DNA from 3 places in the Thalassolituus sp. genome. Region 3 is predicted to be linked to each of the others. Evidence: predicted binding sites of a transcription regulator. Region 3 holds the regulator's gene; each other region holds the start of a gene.
What was found. The regulator sigma-54, encoded in region 3, starts transcription at its own class of promoters, with help from an activator protein. The targets are predictions, from matches to a motif close to TGGCACNNNNNTTGCTNT.
Positions count from the first base shown of each region.

Region 1: the regulator sigma-54 is predicted to act here: its motif matches at 3,054-3,071, upstream of flgB (flagellar basal body rod protein FlgB).
Region 2: the regulator sigma-54 is predicted to act here: its motif matches at 3,046-3,063, upstream of glnA (glutamate--ammonia ligase).

Region 1 covers NZ_CFHJLR010000003.1:76,433-81,989, reverse strand. The annotation lists gene flgM (flagellar biosynthesis anti-sigma factor FlgM) at 1-302, opposite strand, end outside; gene flgA (flagellar basal body P-ring formation chaperone FlgA) at 380-1,102, opposite strand; gene AC5E51_RS03010 (chemotaxis protein CheV) at 1,179-2,102, shown strand; gene AC5E51_RS03005 (CheR family methyltransferase) at 2,108-2,941, shown strand; gene flgB (flagellar basal body rod protein FlgB) at 3,114-3,515, shown strand; gene flgC (flagellar basal body rod protein FlgC) at 3,518-3,967, shown strand; gene AC5E51_RS02990 (flagellar hook assembly protein FlgD) at 3,979-4,767, shown strand; gene AC5E51_RS02985 (flagellar hook-basal body complex protein) at 4,789-5,557, shown strand, end outside.
Region 2 covers NZ_CFHJLR010000008.1:24,515-30,071, forward strand. The annotation lists gene AC5E51_RS07525 (malic enzyme-like NAD(P)-binding protein) at 1-613, shown strand, start outside; gene typA (translational GTPase TypA) at 855-2,669, opposite strand; gene glnA (glutamate--ammonia ligase) at 3,128-4,534, shown strand; gene AC5E51_RS07540 (OsmC domain/YcaO domain-containing protein) at 4,712-5,557, shown strand, end outside.
Region 3 covers NZ_CFHJLR010000015.1:35,225-40,781, forward strand. The annotation lists gene AC5E51_RS11590 (KpsF/GutQ family sugar-phosphate isomerase) at 1-775, shown strand, start outside; gene lptC (LPS export ABC transporter periplasmic protein LptC) at 775-1,326, shown strand; gene lptA (lipopolysaccharide transport periplasmic protein LptA) at 1,310-1,888, shown strand; gene lptB (LPS export ABC transporter ATP-binding protein) at 1,885-2,610, shown strand; gene AC5E51_RS11610 (RNA polymerase factor sigma-54) at 2,755-4,314, shown strand; gene hpf (ribosome hibernation-promoting factor, HPF/YfiA family) at 4,379-4,681, shown strand; gene ptsN (PTS IIA-like nitrogen regulatory protein PtsN) at 4,685-5,143, shown strand; gene rapZ (RNase adapter RapZ) at 5,161-5,557, shown strand, end outside.

The sequences.
Region 1 (5,557 bases), on a different contig from region 3:
AGCATTTTCCCTGCCAGTCTGTCGTAATCGATTTTGTATTCGCCGTTATCAATGGCGCTACGGATGCGCTCAACGGTTGCGTCGTCGACGTCCTTCATCTCTTTAATCTCAGCTTCTATCTGCTGAATGCTTTTGCTGCTCGCGCTAAGCTTGACCTGGTCGGTCAGTGGCGCGGACTCCCTGGCTTTGCCTTCAGCATTCGTCTCTGGGGCCTTAACGGGTTCAGTACGACTACGATTCGTGTCGACACTGTTGCCGTTAGTGAATTTACTGATGTTCATCATCATTTCTCCGAGCTTCATTCAGATGTACCTCTTCATTGTAGTTAACGGCAGCAGATTTCATTACTTTAGGAAAAAGTGTCAGTTTTTTTGAAAACTCACTGGACCTGTACTAAGCCATCGCCGATGACCTCAGCAAACAGGGTGGCTCCAGACTGAGTATTCCTGACCCGTATATGTTCACCTAAGTGACCACGGGCCAGAGCTTCGCCCTTCATTTCGACCTGTATGCCCGGCCTGACCAATCGGATTTTCAGCAGTTGCCCGCGTTGAACAAGGTCGGGTAAGTCGACCATGTCAGGTGTGACAGGTGTTCCTTGTCGCAGAGTTCGTTTGCTCAGCATTCCGCTGACGGCGTCAATATTACTGAAATACCCTTTGTGCAGATCAGAGGTGTCAAGGCGACTGATTCTGAGTTGACCTGCATTGATAACAGTATCCCGGCGTATATCGGTATCAGCGGTGACGACATCTGCGAACACCTTCAGTTCAACCGCGAACGATTGGCGCCAGAAGGGCGCTGCACAGCTGACCTCAACACCGTTGCGCCCAGGTTGCAGGTGGCGGATAACATTCACCTCTAGCGAAGCGCTGCAGTCAGGCAACTCATATCCCGGTGATACAGAAGGATACTCAAACTCCGATACACCGGCGTCTCCCCCCAGTGCAATCCAGCGATTTTTCAGTTCAGCGGTGACATCATCCAGAGAGCTTCCGGCCTGAGCAACGGTCGACAACGACCAGATGAAAAAACCAAATAAAACGCCTGCGCTTCTCTGGTTCTCTACTATGCTCAATGAAGCTAACGAAAATGATGTCATGATTCCGGCACTTTTATTACTCATACCTCAGGTTGAGCAAAGGTCATGCCGGAATTGATCTGAAAGAGAGGCACACATGGCTGGTGTTCTTGAGTCCGTAAACCAACGTACCAAGCTGGTCGGCGAAAACCGTCTGGAGCTGCTGCTTTTCCGCGTCCGCGGTGAACAGTTGTACGGCATTAACGTATTCAAAGTAAAAGAGATCATACAGTGTCCGCGACTGACGTCCCTGCCTGGCAGCAATCGTGTTGTCCGTGGGGTTGTTCACATCCGCTCAGGAACCACACCGATTCTCGATATGAGCCTGGCAACGGGTGGTCCTCCGCTGGATGAAGTGAATGGCTCGTTCGTGATTATTACTGAGTACAACGGTGCGACTCAGGGCTTCCTGGTGGCTTCGGTCGACAAAATCATCAACATGAACTGGGAACATATTCATCCACCGCCCAAGGGCACGGGCCGCGAGCATTACCTCACAGCAGTCACTGAAGTTGAGAATCACATCGTCGAGATCATCGACGTAGAGAAGATTCTTGCTGAAGTATCGCCGGTGAAAGAGGACATCAGTGAAGGCATCGTCAGTGACGACGTCCGTACTGAGGCCGGTAAAAAGAAAGTTCTGATCGTGGATGATTCTAAGATTGCGCGTAAGCAGATTACCCGCTGTCTGGAGAACGTTGGCGTAGAGGTTGTCGCTCTCGAAGATGGCAGACAAGCCTGGGAGCACCTGAAAGGAATCGTGGAAGAGGGTGAGCGACCGCAGGACCGTTACATGATGTTGGTATCCGATATTGAGATGCCAGAGATGGATGGCTACACGCTGACCACTCACATTCGTAGTAACGATGCGATGAAGGGATTTTATGTAGTACTGCACTCATCACTGAGTGGTGTATTTAACCAGGCAATGGTTGAAAAAGTGGGTGCTAATGACTTTATTGCAAAGTTTGACCCCGACGTACTGGCCGACAATATTGTGAGCCGAATTAACCACGGTTGAAATTGATGACGCATAACAAGAAGGAAGTCGTGGTAACTGCTGCGGAGTATAACCAGTTCCGCGACTACCTTGAGGGACTCTCCGGCATTCTGCTGGGGGATGGCAAAGAATACCTGGTCGCCAGCCGTTTGCGAAAGCTCATGGCCGACCGCAATTTACCCAGTCTGACCGAGCTGATGTACTGCATGGAGCGTGACCGTCAGTTCAAAAATAACGTCATTGATGCCATGACGACCAACGAAACACTCTGGCTGCGTGACAGTCATCCTTTTGAAATACTCCGAAACCGCGTGTTCCCTGCGCTCGCTGAACAATCATCGCCCATACGTATCTGGTCTTCGGCCTGCTCAACAGGGCAGGAACCTTACTCTATCAAACTGACTGAACTGGAATTCCGCCGAACGAGCTCGAAACGTCTGCCTGCTGTGTCAGTGTTGGCTACCGATTTATCAGAAAGTGCTTTGAGCGCCGCCAAAGAAGGGACGTACCCATGGATGGCGATACGGCGTGGCATGCCAGAAGACCAGCTGGCGAAGTACTTTGAAAAAACCGGAGACGATGCCTGGCACGTCGGCAAAGAACTGCGCCAGGGCGTGGAGTTCAGAAACTTTAACTTGAACGACAGCTACTCGCGTCTCGGCACCTTCGATATTATCTTCTGCCGCAATGTACTGATTTATTTCAGCGCCGAACGCAAGCGCGAGATCCTGCTGAAGATGCACGGCGCACTTAAGCCCGGTGGTTATCTGATCCTGGGGGCATCGGAAGCCTTGAGCGGTATGCCGGATCACTATGAAATGGTCAGTTGTAACCCCGGTATCCTTTACCGGAAAAAGTAATCGTTTTAGCCCTTGCCGCTGGTAGGTAAGGGCTTGCCGTTCCCCTCTGCGAAACTCTCCTTTAAATGCCCTCTGTTTTTATAACTTATTGAAAAATAAGTAAAAAATAAATTGGCCCAGCTCTTGCTGTATCTCTGCAGACGAACACATATGGCAAACAGGCAGGTACAGAATGGGCGCAATCAACTTTACCAACGCACTCGGAATCCACGACAACGCAATGCAGCTTCGTGCGCAACGCGCTGAAGTACTGGCAAACAACCTTGCCAATGCAGACACCCCAGGATTCAAGGCCCGTGATTTTGATTTTAAAGCCATCCTCGAAGCAGAAACTCACAGTAATAACTCATTCGGTATGTCAGCGACGCATTCTGCTCACCTGAGCGGTACCAGCGGCTTTGCCGATGACGAATTGAAATATCGTAACCCTCTGCAGCCTTCCATCGACGGCAACACGGTCGACGCCCAGACCGAACAAGCCTTATTTGCCCGCAACAGCATGGACTACAACGCCAGCTTCGAATTTTTGAGCGGTAAGTTCAAAGGCATGCGTAACGCGATCCGGGGAGAATAATTATGTCACTGACCAGCGTACTTAACATTGCCGGAAGCGGTATGACTGCCCAGTCAGTCCGACTGAATACCACCGCCAGTAACATTGCCAACGCCGACAGCGCTTCAAGCTCTGTGGATGAAACCTACCGCGCACGCAAGCCCTGGTTTTCCGTGCTCGAAAGCGAAGTGAATTCAAAAAGCCGGGATGTGAACGGTTTTATGGATACCGATGCGGCCATGGGTGCTGGCGTAAAAATCGACGGCATCGTCGAAAAAGATTCACCGCTACAGGCACGTTTCCAGCCAGATCATCCAATGGCGAACGACGACGGCTACGTGTACTACCCGAACGTGAACATCGTTGAAGAAATGACCGACATGATGTCTTCATCGCGCAGCTATCAAATGAACGTTGAAGTTCTTAAAACCGCGAAGCAGATGCTGCAACGCACACTCACACTTGGCCAGTAAGGGGGCGATAAATGGCGATTAACGAAGTAAACAACAACGCCGCCGTACTGGATCAGTACCGTACGCCGACGCAGACCGAAGCCAAAGAAAACGAACTGGGTCGTAATGCCTTCCTCGAACTCATGGTCGCGCAGCTGAATAATCAGAACCCACTGGAGCCGACAGATAACCAGGCGTTCGTTGCTCAGCTGGCTCAGTTCTCATCGGTTGAAGGGATCGACAACCTCAACGATACGGCAGAGAGCATGGCGGCACAGTTTACCTCCAATGCCGCTTTACAGGCGTCAAGTCTCGTCGGTCAGAGTGTGATTGTTGATGGTAATACCACAGGCCTGCTCACGAACGGCGGTGTGGTCAGCGGCTTCACTGAGGTACCTGCGGCGACAGGCGACATGATGCTGACCATCGAAAACAAAAATGGTCAGACTCTGGAGCAGATTTCACTCGGTTCACATGACGCGGGCGCCATGTCTGTGCGCTGGGATGGCTACAACCTGATGGTCGATGGTGACATCGTCAACCTCGACCGCAGCAAGATGAATCTTGACCAGTACCTCCGCGATGAAAATGGCGAGATCGTACTGGACGATAACGGAGATCCTATTGAAAACGTCTACCCACCAGGTCAATACGTTTTCAAACTCAGCGGCACGATTGCCGGTGAGAGTGAACAACTGGATATGCAGATGAGTTCACGTGTCGACAGCGTCACCATGAGTGCAGGTGGCGAAGTGACCCTGAACTTAACCGGTGGCGAACGCGCCAACCTTGATCAGATTAAACAGATTCTTGACGCCTGATCCGGCGAGAGGAGTACAAATATGGCTTTTAATATTGGTTTAAGTGGTATCCGTGCAGCCTCTACGGATCTGGAAGTCACAGGTAATAACGTGGCAAATGCCAGTACCGTTGGCTTCAAAGAATCCCGTGCAGAATTTGCCGATGTCTACACCAGCACACTTCTCGGCACAGGCTTAAAGCCGGTCGGTAGTGGTGTACTGGTTGATAACGTCCGTCAGGAATTTTCGCAGGGTAACATCAGTGGAACTGAAAATGCCCTCGACCTTGCTATCGACGGAAACGGTTTCTTCGTACTGGATGACCGTGGCAGTGTGTCTTACACCCGATCAGGGATATTCTCGCTCGACAAAAACGGATTTGTCGTGGCAAACAACGGCTCACGTCTGCAGGGTTATGAAGCCAACGAAAACGGTGTGGTCAGCGGTGTGCTGGGCGACATCAATATTCAGATTGCTAACCAGCCGCCACGCCTGACGACTCTTGCCACCGCCATCGTAAACCTGGATGCCGGTGAGCAGGTTCTGCAGGAGCAGGGTCTGCAAATAACCACCAACGGTTTGTCTGTTGGTGCGGCAGACGCGGGCATTCTTGAATCCACCAAAACCGTACTGGATTCAGCGGGTCAGCCAACGGATGCAGGCATTCCTGCACAGGTATTGTTCCCGAATACAGTCGCGGCAGTCGCGGCGGCGGGCTACGGTACTGAGTCGATGGACTTTGATATCGGTGACGGTAATGGCAGTCAGACCATTACCTTGGCCGGTGTTGCCGCAGGTGCCACCGTTCAGG
Region 2 (5,557 bases), on a different contig from region 3:
TATGTGTGACCGTAAAGGCGTGATTCACTCTGGCCGTGACGACCTGAACCAGTACAAAGCTGGCTTCGCTATCGACACTGACAAGCGCACTGTTGACGACGCTCTGAACGGTTCTGACATCTTCCTCGGTCTGTCTGGTCCTAACATGGTGACTGGTGAGCAGATCAAGACGATGGCGGCTAACCCAATCATCTTCGCTTGTGCGAACCCTGTCCCAGAAATTATGCCTGAAGAAGTAGCAGCAGCACGTGACGACGCCATCATGGCGACGGGTCGTTCTGACTTCCCGAACCAGGTAAACAACGTACTTGGCTTCCCATTCATCTTCCGTGGTGCTCTGGACGTACGTGCTCGTCGCATCAACGAAGAAATGAAGCTGGCTGCTGCTAAAGCGCTGGCGGGTCTGGCGAAAGAGCCAGTGACTCAGGAAGTTCTGGATGCATACGGTCTGGATTCTCTGGAATTCGGCCCTGAGTACATCATCCCTAAAGCGGTTGATAGCCGTCTGCTGGGTGTTGTGTCGACTGCAGTTGCACAGGCTGCGATTGATACTGGTGCGGCTGATGGCCCACTGCCAGCAAACTACCCACTGAAGTCTATTTCAGACATCTGATCTGAATTTCAGTGAGTAATAAAAAGGCCGCTATTCGCGGCCTTTTTTGTGTCTGACTCCCGCCTGTTCAGCACAGCCGGGCAGGGGCTGGAATACTGTAGGAGCGCAACGCGAAGCTTGCGCGAGATAGACGTCATTCTGGTCGCGCGTATTTCTTATCCCAAATAAATCGCTACCAGATAGCAAATAAAAAGCCCGGCAGATTTCTCGGCCGGGCTTTTTTATTCAAACGTCGTTGCTATCAGCTCTTCTTAGGCTTGGCGCGCTTACGTTCGTTTTCGGTCAGCAGTTTCTTACGCAGACGGATGCTGGTAGGAGTCACCTCTACCAGTTCGTCGTCTTCGATGAATTCCAGTGCCTGCTCCAGGGTGTGTTTCACTGGTGGTGTCAGGTTGATCGCTTCATCGGTACCGGATGCACGGACGTTGGTCAGCTGCTTTGCTTTGGTTGGGTTAACCACGAGGTCATTATCACGGCTGTGCAGACCCACGATCATGCCTTCGTACACTTCAGTCGCTGGTGATACGAACAGACGACCACGTTCCTGCAGAGTGAAGAGGGCATAACCCAGAACCTTACCAGCAACCATAGAAACCAGTACGCCGTTGTGGCGGGTAGAGCCCAGACCGGTCTGAACCGGACCGTAATGGTCAAACACGTTGGTCAGGATGCCTGAACCGGACGTCATGGTCAGGAACTGGTTACGGAAACCGATCAGACCACGTGCTGGCATGATGAACTCAAGACGCGTACGGCCTTTGCCATCAGGAACCATGTTGGTCATTTCAGCGCGACGGTTGCCCATTTCTTCCATAATGGAACCCTGGTGCTCGTCTTCGATGTCGATAACAACCTGCTCGTATGGCTCCTGCAGCTCACCGTCGACTTCTTTCTGAACCACTTCCGGCTTACCGATGGCCATTTCGAAGCCTTCGCGACGCATGGTTTCAATCAGTACCGACAGGTGCAGTTCACCACGGCCAGAGACTTTGAATTTCTCCGGGCTGTCACCTTCTTCAACACGCAGAGCCACGTTGTGGATCAGTTCCTGTTCAAGACGGTCTTTAATATTACGCGAGGTAACGTACTTACCTTCTTTACCAGCAAATGGCGAGTCGTTCACCTGGAAGGTCATGCTTACGGTAGGCTCATCAACCGTCAGTGGCGGAAGAGCTTCAACATTGCCGACAGCACACAGGGTGTCAGAAATGTTCAGGCCGTCGATACCCGAGATACAAACGATGTCACCGGCCGCAGCTTCATCAACGTCGACACGGTTCAGGCCGTGGAAGCCTTTTACCTGCTGGATGCGACCTTTGCGGGTGTTGCCTTCCGCAGTGATCAGCTGGATGTCAGTACCCGGCTTCAGCTTACCGCGAGTGATGCGGCCAACACCGATAACGCCCACGAAGCTGTCGTAGTCGAGTGCAGAAACCTGCATCTGGAACGGGCCATCGAGCTCAACTTTTGGAGCTTCAACGTGGTCAACGATCATCTGGAACAGTGGCGTCATGTCGTCAGCCATGTTCTCAGGATCATCGCCAGCAATACCGTTCAGGGCGGAAGCGTAAATCACAGGGAAATCGAGCTGTTCTTCGGTCGCGCCGAGGCGGTCGAACAGGTCGAAGATTTCGTCCATTACCCAGTCAGGACGTGCACCCGGACGGTCAATTTTGTTGATAACAACGATAGGACGCAGGCCGCGCTCGAATGCTTTCTGAGTTACGAAACGGGTCTGAGGCATAGGGCCATCAACCGCGTCTACCAGCAGACACACTGAGTCAACCATCGACATAACACGTTCTACTTCGCCACCGAAGTCGGCGTGTCCAGGGGTGTCGACGATGTTAATACGGTAGTCGTTCCATTTAATGGCGGTGTTCTTCGCCAGAATGGTAATACCGCGTTCTTTCTCCTGATCGTTGGAGTCCATCACGCGCTCACCGCCCTGATTGCGGTCCAGAGTACCGGACTGCTCTAAGAGCTTGTCGACCAGAGTAGTTTTACCGTGGTCAACGTGGGCGATGATGGCGATGTTTCTGAGATTCTCAATCACAACAGTAGCCTTCAGAATTGTGAGCCCTGATGGCACTGCGTCAGCAGAGTCAGGAGCAGGTTAAAATTTGAGCGCGGAGTATACCTGAAACACATTACAGCTGGGATATTTCTTTCATGCCGTGTCGCAGTAATACACAAGAGGTTTCGGTACGCCAGAAGGCAGGATAAAAAAGGCGTGGATTTGCACCAAAGAGCATATACGGCAGGGGGGCTGTGAACATATACTGTGCGGGCCTGAAATCGCACACCGATGGAAGGAAATAATTGCATCAAAATAGTGCACATTGCCAGATGTGTGATTCATAGAGGTGCATTCAGAGTGTGCGACATTCCGGTCTAGCCCGTAAGTAGTGGGTTTGCAGTGATGTCCAAAATGGCACACTACTTGCTCTAACAGTGAGCATGGAATCCGGGGCGAGCCCCGAACTTAATAGAACCAGCATCTGGAGAAAGACAATGTCAGAGAACACTCTGAACCTGATCAAAGAGAATGAAGTGACGTGGGTAGACCTGCGCTTCACTGACACCAAGGGTAAAGAACAGCACGTTACTATTCCGGCTTCTTATGTTGACGAAGAATTCTTCGAAACTGGCCAGATGTTCGATGGTTCTTCTATTTCTGGTTGGAAGGGCATCAACGAATCTGACATGATCCTGATGCCAGATGACGAAACTGCGTACATGGATCCGTTCACTGAAGACGCTACTCTGATCCTGCGTTGTGACATCATCGAGCCTTCAACTATGCAAGGTTACGAGCGTGACCCACGTTCTGTTGCTAAGCGCGCTGAAGCTTACCTGCAGTCTACTGGTCTTGGTGACACTGCATTCTTCGGTCCAGAGCCAGAATTCTTCATCTTTGATGACGTAACCTGGGGCTCTGACATGCAGGGCAACTTCTACAAAATCAACTCTGACGAAGGCGCATGGGCAACTGCTTCTAAAGTAGAAGGCGGCAACCTGGGCCACCGTCCACGTGTTAAAGGCGGTTACTTCCCAGTACCACCAGTTGATAGCCTGCACGACATCCGTGCTGCTATGTGTAACACACTGATCGCAATCGGTCAGGACGTAGAAGTACACCACCACGAAGTGGCAAACGCTGGTCAGAACGAAATCGGCGTTAAGTTCAACACTCTGGTTAAGAAAGCTGACGAAGTTCAGATGCTGAAGTACGTTGTACACAACGTTGCAGCTGCTTACGGCAAAACTGCTACCTTCATGCCTAAGCCAGTTGTTGGCGATAACGGTTCTGGTATGCACGTACACCAGTCTTTCTGGAAAGACGGCGAAAACATGTTCGCTGGTGACGGCTATGCTGGCCTGTCTGAAACTGCCCTGTTCTACATCGGCGGTATCATCAAGCACGCTAAAGCACTGAACGCGTTTACCAACCCGTCTACTAACTCTTACAAGCGTCTGATCCCAGGCTTTGAAGCTCCAGTAATGCTGGCATACTCTGCCCGTAACCGCTCTGCTTCTATCCGTATCCCATACGTTGCAAGCCCTAAAGGTAAGCGTATTGAAGCTCGCTTCCCAGATCCAACGGCTAACCCATACCTGGCGTTCGCAGCTATGCTGATGGCTGGCCTGGACGGTGTTAAGAACAAGATCCACCCTGGCGATGCAGCTGACAAAGACCTGTACGACCTGCCAGCTGAAGAAGCTGCTCAGATTCCACAGGTTTGTGGCTCACTGCGTGAAGCTCTGGAAAGCCTCGAAGCTGATAAAGACTTCCTGACTGCTGGTGGCGTGTTCACCGAAGACATGATCGAAGCTTACATCGAGCTGAAGATGGAAGAAGTTCACCGTGTAGAACACACTACTCACCCAGTAGAGTTCGACATGTACTACTCTGTGTAATCTTCGGATTATCTGAGTTGAAAGAGGGTCGCTTCGGCGGCCCTTTTTTGTGCCTGTAGAAAATACGATTTCGCGGGTGTTTGTAGGAGGGGATCTTATCCCCGAGAAGAGACTAAGGCGACATCGCTTCCCAAAACTGGATAATGGCGCACAGATACTCTTTTCCGGTGCGCCACCATGCAGATCAAGGTCAACTTCCTCGACAACCTCCGACTCGAAGCCAAGTTCGATGACTTCAGCGTAATCGCTGATCAGCCGATCCGTTATAAAGGCGATGGCTCAGCGCCCGGACCATTTGATTACTTTCTGGCATCGTCGGCGCTCTGTGCGGCCTACTTTGTAAAGGTGTACTGCAACGCCCGCGATATCCCCACTGAGAATATCCGCCTTTCCCAGAACAATATCGTTGACCCAGAAAACCGCTATAACCAGATCTTCAAAATCGACGTTGAGCTGCCAGAAGATATTTCTGACAAGGACCGAACCGGCATTATCCGTTCGATCGATCGTTGCACGGTAAAGAAGGTGGTTCAGACGGGGCCTGAGTTCCAGATCGACGTGGTTGAGAACCTCGATGATGATGCGCAGGCGCTGCTTGATGTCCCTGAACTGGCGGGTGAAGGTACCCACATTACCGGTAAGGACCTCCCGCTGGAGCAGACTATTGCGAAGATGACGGGCCTGCTGGCGGATCTTGGTATGCGAATTGAGGTCACATCATGGCGCAATATCGTGCCGAATGTGTGGTCGCTGAATATCCGTGATGCGGATTCTCAGATGTGCTTTACCAATGGTAAAGGTGCGACCAAAGATGCAGCGCTGGCATCCGCATTGGGCGAGTTTATGGAGCGTCTTAACTGCAATTTCTTTTACAACGATCAGTACTTCGGTGAGGAGATTGCTAATGCAGAGTTCGTGCATTATCCGAACGAAAAATGGTTCCAGCCCGGCCCGGCAGATGAGTTGCCCGAAGGTATTCTTGATGAATACTGTCTCGAAATTTATAACCCGGATGGTGAGCTT
Region 3 (5,557 bases):
GGCCAGTACCGGCACTCCTGCTTTTTTCGTTCACCCGGGCGAAGCCAGCCACGGTGACATGGGGATGATCACCGCTGCCGACGTTGTCATTGCATTATCCAACTCTGGTGAAACCAGCGAAGTGACCAGCCTGCTGCCACTGCTGAAGCGTCAGGGTACGCAGCTGATCAGCATGACAGGGAATAAAGAATCCACACTGGCGAAAGCGGCAGACAGCCACCTTTATGCGGGTGTCGATCAGGAAGCCTGCCCTCTTGATCTGGCGCCGACGTCCTCGACGACGTGTGCACTCGTGATGGGCGATGCGCTGGCGATTGCCCTACTGGAAGCAAAAGGGTTCACTGCCGAAGACTTCGCATTTTCTCACCCGGGCGGTAGCCTCGGTCGTCGTCTGCTGTTGAAAGTAGAAAACATCATGCACAGTGGCGAGCAGATTCCAGTTGTCTCTCCGGAAACCTCACTGCCTGAAGCGCTGCTGATCGCCACCTCAAAAGGGCTGGGCATGACCACAGTCGCAGACCCGGACGGCAAGCTCGCCGGTATCTTCACCGATGGTGACCTTCGTCGTGCCATCGACCATGGTGTCGATATCCGTAATGCCACCATCAAAGATGTGATGACGGTTGAATGTAAAACGACCTCACCGGGCATGCTCGCAGCAGAAGCCCTGAAAATCATGGAAGACGGCAAGATCAACGCGCTCGTCGTGCAGGACGAAGGCCGCACCGTCGGTGTTATTAACATGCACGACCTTCTGCGAGCAGGCGTCATCTGATGCGTAAGCGCTATCTACTGCTATTAGTCACCGCATTTTTCGGCGTTGCCTTTCTGGCAGTAGATCGCTACACCCGCGATATTACCGGGCAAACGACCGAACAGGTCGTTCGCGAGCCGGATTATTATGGCGAAGTACTGTTCAGTCGCCGCTACGAAAAAGACGGCTCACTGGCCGATACTTTTTACGCCGCAAAATCAGAGCACTTTCCCGAGGGCGACCTCACCGTATTCAGTGAGCCACGTCTTCTGGTCAGTTCAAAAGACGACTGGGTACTGACCGCTGACGAAGGTGTTATGCGCGGCAACGAACAGGCACTGAAATTATCAGGCAACATATTAATCAGGCCGCTCGACAGCAGTGACCCGATGCGCCTTGAAACCTCAAGGCTGACCTATCATATTGATGACAAGATCGCAGAGACTGATGAGCTGGTTACCATGACGGGTGAAAACAGCCGCATGACTGGCACCGGAATGATGTTTGACGCCACACGTCAGCGCCTCGAACTGAAAACAGGAGTCCGTACGACTTATGAACCTGTTCAATAAACTGGCCGTGATGTCGCTGTCAGTGATCGCAAGCTACACAGTCGCATTGCCGGATGACTGGCAGAAAGAAATGACGATCCTGTCAGATTCTGCAGAGATCGACCGCCGCGCAGGTACAGTTGTGTACGAGGGCAATGTCATTCTTACCCAAGGCACGCTGAAAATAGAAGCCGACCGCCTGATGATTCTGCGCAACGGCGACACCCTCGAAAAAGCCGTCGCAGAAGGCGACCGTGCCCGTTACCAACAGCAGATTGAGGTCGGTAAACCGCTCACCACAGCCCTCGGCAACCGCATCGATTACTACACCAGCGAGCGCCGCATCATTATTACTGGCGATGCTGAACTGGAACAGGAAGGCAATATTTTCAGCGGCGAACGCATCACCTACGACATGGCAACAGAGACCGTGCGTGCTGATGGCACCACCGCCGAGTCGTCGACCGACAGCACAGATGAAGACTCCGGCCGGATCAAAGTCGTTATCCAGCCGCCAAAACCTGAGTCCGAATCTGACTCAGAGTCTGACACGACAGAATCTCCGGAAGCAGCGACAGAATGAAAACACTGAAGGCAGAACATCTGGCCAAAAGTTACGGCGGCCGCGAAGTCGTTAAAGACGTATCTATCCGCGTTGAAAGCGGCCAGATCGTTGGTTTATTGGGCCCTAATGGCGCCGGCAAAACGACCTGTTTCTATATGATTGTTAACCTGGTGCAAGCCGATCGTGGTCGCATCATGATCGACGACGAAGACATCAGCCACCTGCCAATGCACGGCCGTGCCCGCAAAGGCATCGGTTACCTGCCGCAGGAAGCGTCGATTTTCCGCAAGCTCAGTGTTGCAGATAACATCATGGCCATTCTTGAGACCCGTAAAGATCTCAATCGCCAGCAGCGAACTGAACAGCTCGAGCAGCTACTGAACGAATTTCATATTCAACACATCCGCGAAAGCGCCGGCATGGCGCTATCCGGCGGTGAGCGTCGTCGTGTCGAAATTGCCAGAGCGCTGGCTGCAGAGCCCTCGTTCATTCTGCTCGACGAACCCTTTGCTGGTGTAGACCCGATCTCAGTCTCGGACATCATGGATATTATCCGTCAGCTCAAGGCGCGGGGCATCGGCGTACTGATTACCGACCACAACGTGCGTGAGACCCTCGCTATTTGCGAAAAGGCTTTTATCGTTGGTGGTGGCCACATTATCGCCGAAGGCACGGCTGAAGATGTGCTTGCCAATGAGCAGGTGCGCGAAGTCTACCTTGGGGACGATTTCCGTCTTTGAAACTCTGACCGATGTCACGTACTGTAGAGTTATCTATTTACTCTGGTAAGCAAAATAGGTTCCATACACAAGGACTTTGCCTATAATGCTAGGTGCATCAAACAAAAAGATGGTTCGATTTTCAGGTCGTAATTACCGAGTTATATGAAGACATCCCTTCAGATTAAGATGGGCCAGCAGCTGACGATGACGCCTCAGCTGCAACAGGCCATCCGCCTCCTCCAGCTTTCAACGCTGGACCTTCAGCAGGAAATTCAGGAAGCGCTGGATTCCAACCCAATGCTGGAAAGCGAAGAGTTTGATGACAACAGCGACTCAGGCAACGAGTCCGACAACGATTCCCGCAGTTCTGATTCCGATAACAACGACAGAGACAGCCGCGAAGACCGTGAGAGCAGCTCTGACAATCAGGATTACGACAATTCCTACGATGACAATTCCTACGACGATCAGAGCGGCCAGGAATCTCTCGATGAGCAATGGTCGAGCGAGAAACTGCCCGATGACCTGCCTGTAGATAGCCAGTGGGAAGATACCTATCAGGTCAGCGCCGGAGTCGCATCAAGCTCCGGGCCGGTAGACGAAGACTTTGACTACGATTCCCGCTACGCCACCAGCGACAATCTGCAGGATCACCTGCTCTGGCAGCTAAACCTGACCCCAATGTCAGATGCTGACCGCGAAGTTGCGACCATGCTGATTGATGGTGTAGACGATGATGGCTACCTTCACACGACAGTTGAAGACGTCATTGAAGCGATGGACCCGTCACTCGAAATCGAAGAAGAAGAAGTGATGGCAGTTCTTCATCGCCTGCAACAATTTGATCCGGCGGGTGTTTTCTGCCGCGACCTCCGCGAATGCCTGCTTCTGCAACTGCATCAACTGCCTCAGGGCACCCCCTGGCTCACCGAAGCGCAGCTGATCATACGTGATCACATTGACCTGCTCGGTAGTCGCGACTATCAGTCACTGATGCGCCGCACAAAATTGAAGGAAGATGACCTCAAGTCAGTCATGCGACTGATCAAAGAGCTTAACCCGAAGCCGGGTGCAGGCATTGCCTCAGAAGAATCCGAGTACGTTATTCCAGACGTCATCGTCCGCCAGATCAGAGACGAGTGGCGTGTTGAGCTGAATCCAGAGATTGCGCCCAAGCTGCGGGTGAATGCCGACTACGCATCACTGATTCGCCGCTCAGACAGCAGTGCTGACAATACCTTCCTCAAAGATCACCTGCAGGAAGCACGCTGGTTTATTAAAAGTCTGCAAAGTCGCAATGACACTCTGCTCAAAGTCGCAACCAAAATTGTTGAATTCCAGATAGACTTCTTTGAAGAAGGTGATGAAGGCATGAAGCCACTTGTGCTCCATGACATCGCCGAAGCCGTAGGTATGCATGAGTCGACGATCTCTCGGGTAACCACCCAGAAATACATGCATACCCCACGTGGGATTTTTGAGCTTAAATACTTTTTCTCCAGCCACGTCAGCACCGACAGCGGCGGAGAGTGTTCATCGACGGCTATCCGGGCGATGATCAAGAAACTGATCGCGGACGAAAACACGCGTAAGCCACTCAGTGACAACAAGATAGCAACGATGCTCGGTGAAAAGGGCATCAAAGTGGCACGGCGCACGGTAGCGAAATACCGCGAGGCTATGCTGATACCACCATCGAATGAACGTAAGCAGTTGATTTAGAGTCTGTTATATCAATGTGAACAGATTCTGATTCACCTACCGCCAGCGACACAGGAGACTTGGCATGCAAATCAATATCAGTGGTCATCATGTAGAAGTAACGGAAGCGATGCAGGCGCACGTTGAAGATAAAATGTCGAAGCTTACGCGCCATAGCGACAGCATCACCACAGGTCAGATCACGTTGACCGTCGTTAAAGATCGCCAGACGGCCGAAGGGACGATACACATCACAGGTCACGACCTGCACGCGAAAGCAGAAAACGAAGACATGTACACCGCCATTGATCAGATGGTCGACAAACTGGACCGTCAGGTTCTTAAGCACAAAGAGAAGCAGGTCGCGCGCCAACACGGTCAAGGCTGAAGCATGTCTTTGAGTATTGAGGATATCCTCACACCGGAACGGTCCGTCATTGACGTGACCGTTTCCAGTAAGAAAAAACTGTTAGAACAACTTTCATCTCTGGTTGCTGAAGAAATCGGCGATGCCTCCGCAGACGATATCTACGAACGCCTGTTAGCACGCGAGCGCATGGGAAGCACAGGGATAGGAGAAGGTATTGCCATCCCGCACTGCCGGTTGTTGCAGTGCCAGAAAGCGCTGGGCGTTCTTCTGAGATTAAATACCCCGATAGACTATGATTCTATCGATGGTAATCCGGTCGACCTCGTATTTGCTTTGTTAGTCCCCGAGGAAGCAACCGACGAACACCTTCAGATACTGGCGACACTCGCCAGTAACTTTAATCAGGCGGAATATCGCGAAGCTTTGCGCAACGCGCCAGACGCCAAACGTCTTTTCCAGCGAGCGATCGCAGAGCGGTAGTAATCACGGAGTCGAATATGCGCCTGGTAGTCATCAGCGGAAGATCAGGATCGGGGAAGTCGAGTGCGCTGCACGTGCTCGAAGATCTTGGATTCTATTGCATCGACAACCTGCCCATCGGGCTACTGCCTGCCCTTGCCAGTCAGGCTGACGCCAATGACAAGCTGACCCGGGTTGCGGTCAGTATTGATGCTCGCAATCTCTCGGCCACAGAAGAGCCGATAGAGAAGCTACTGCTCGACCTGCCTAATGATCACTATCAGCTTGATGTGGTTTATCTCGACGCCTCTGAAAAAGTTCTGCTACAGCGATTCAGTGCGACACGACGCAAGCACCCGCTGACAACCCACGAGCTGTCACTTGCAGAAGCCATCGATCAGGAGAAAGACCTCCTTGATCCGCTCGCCAACATGG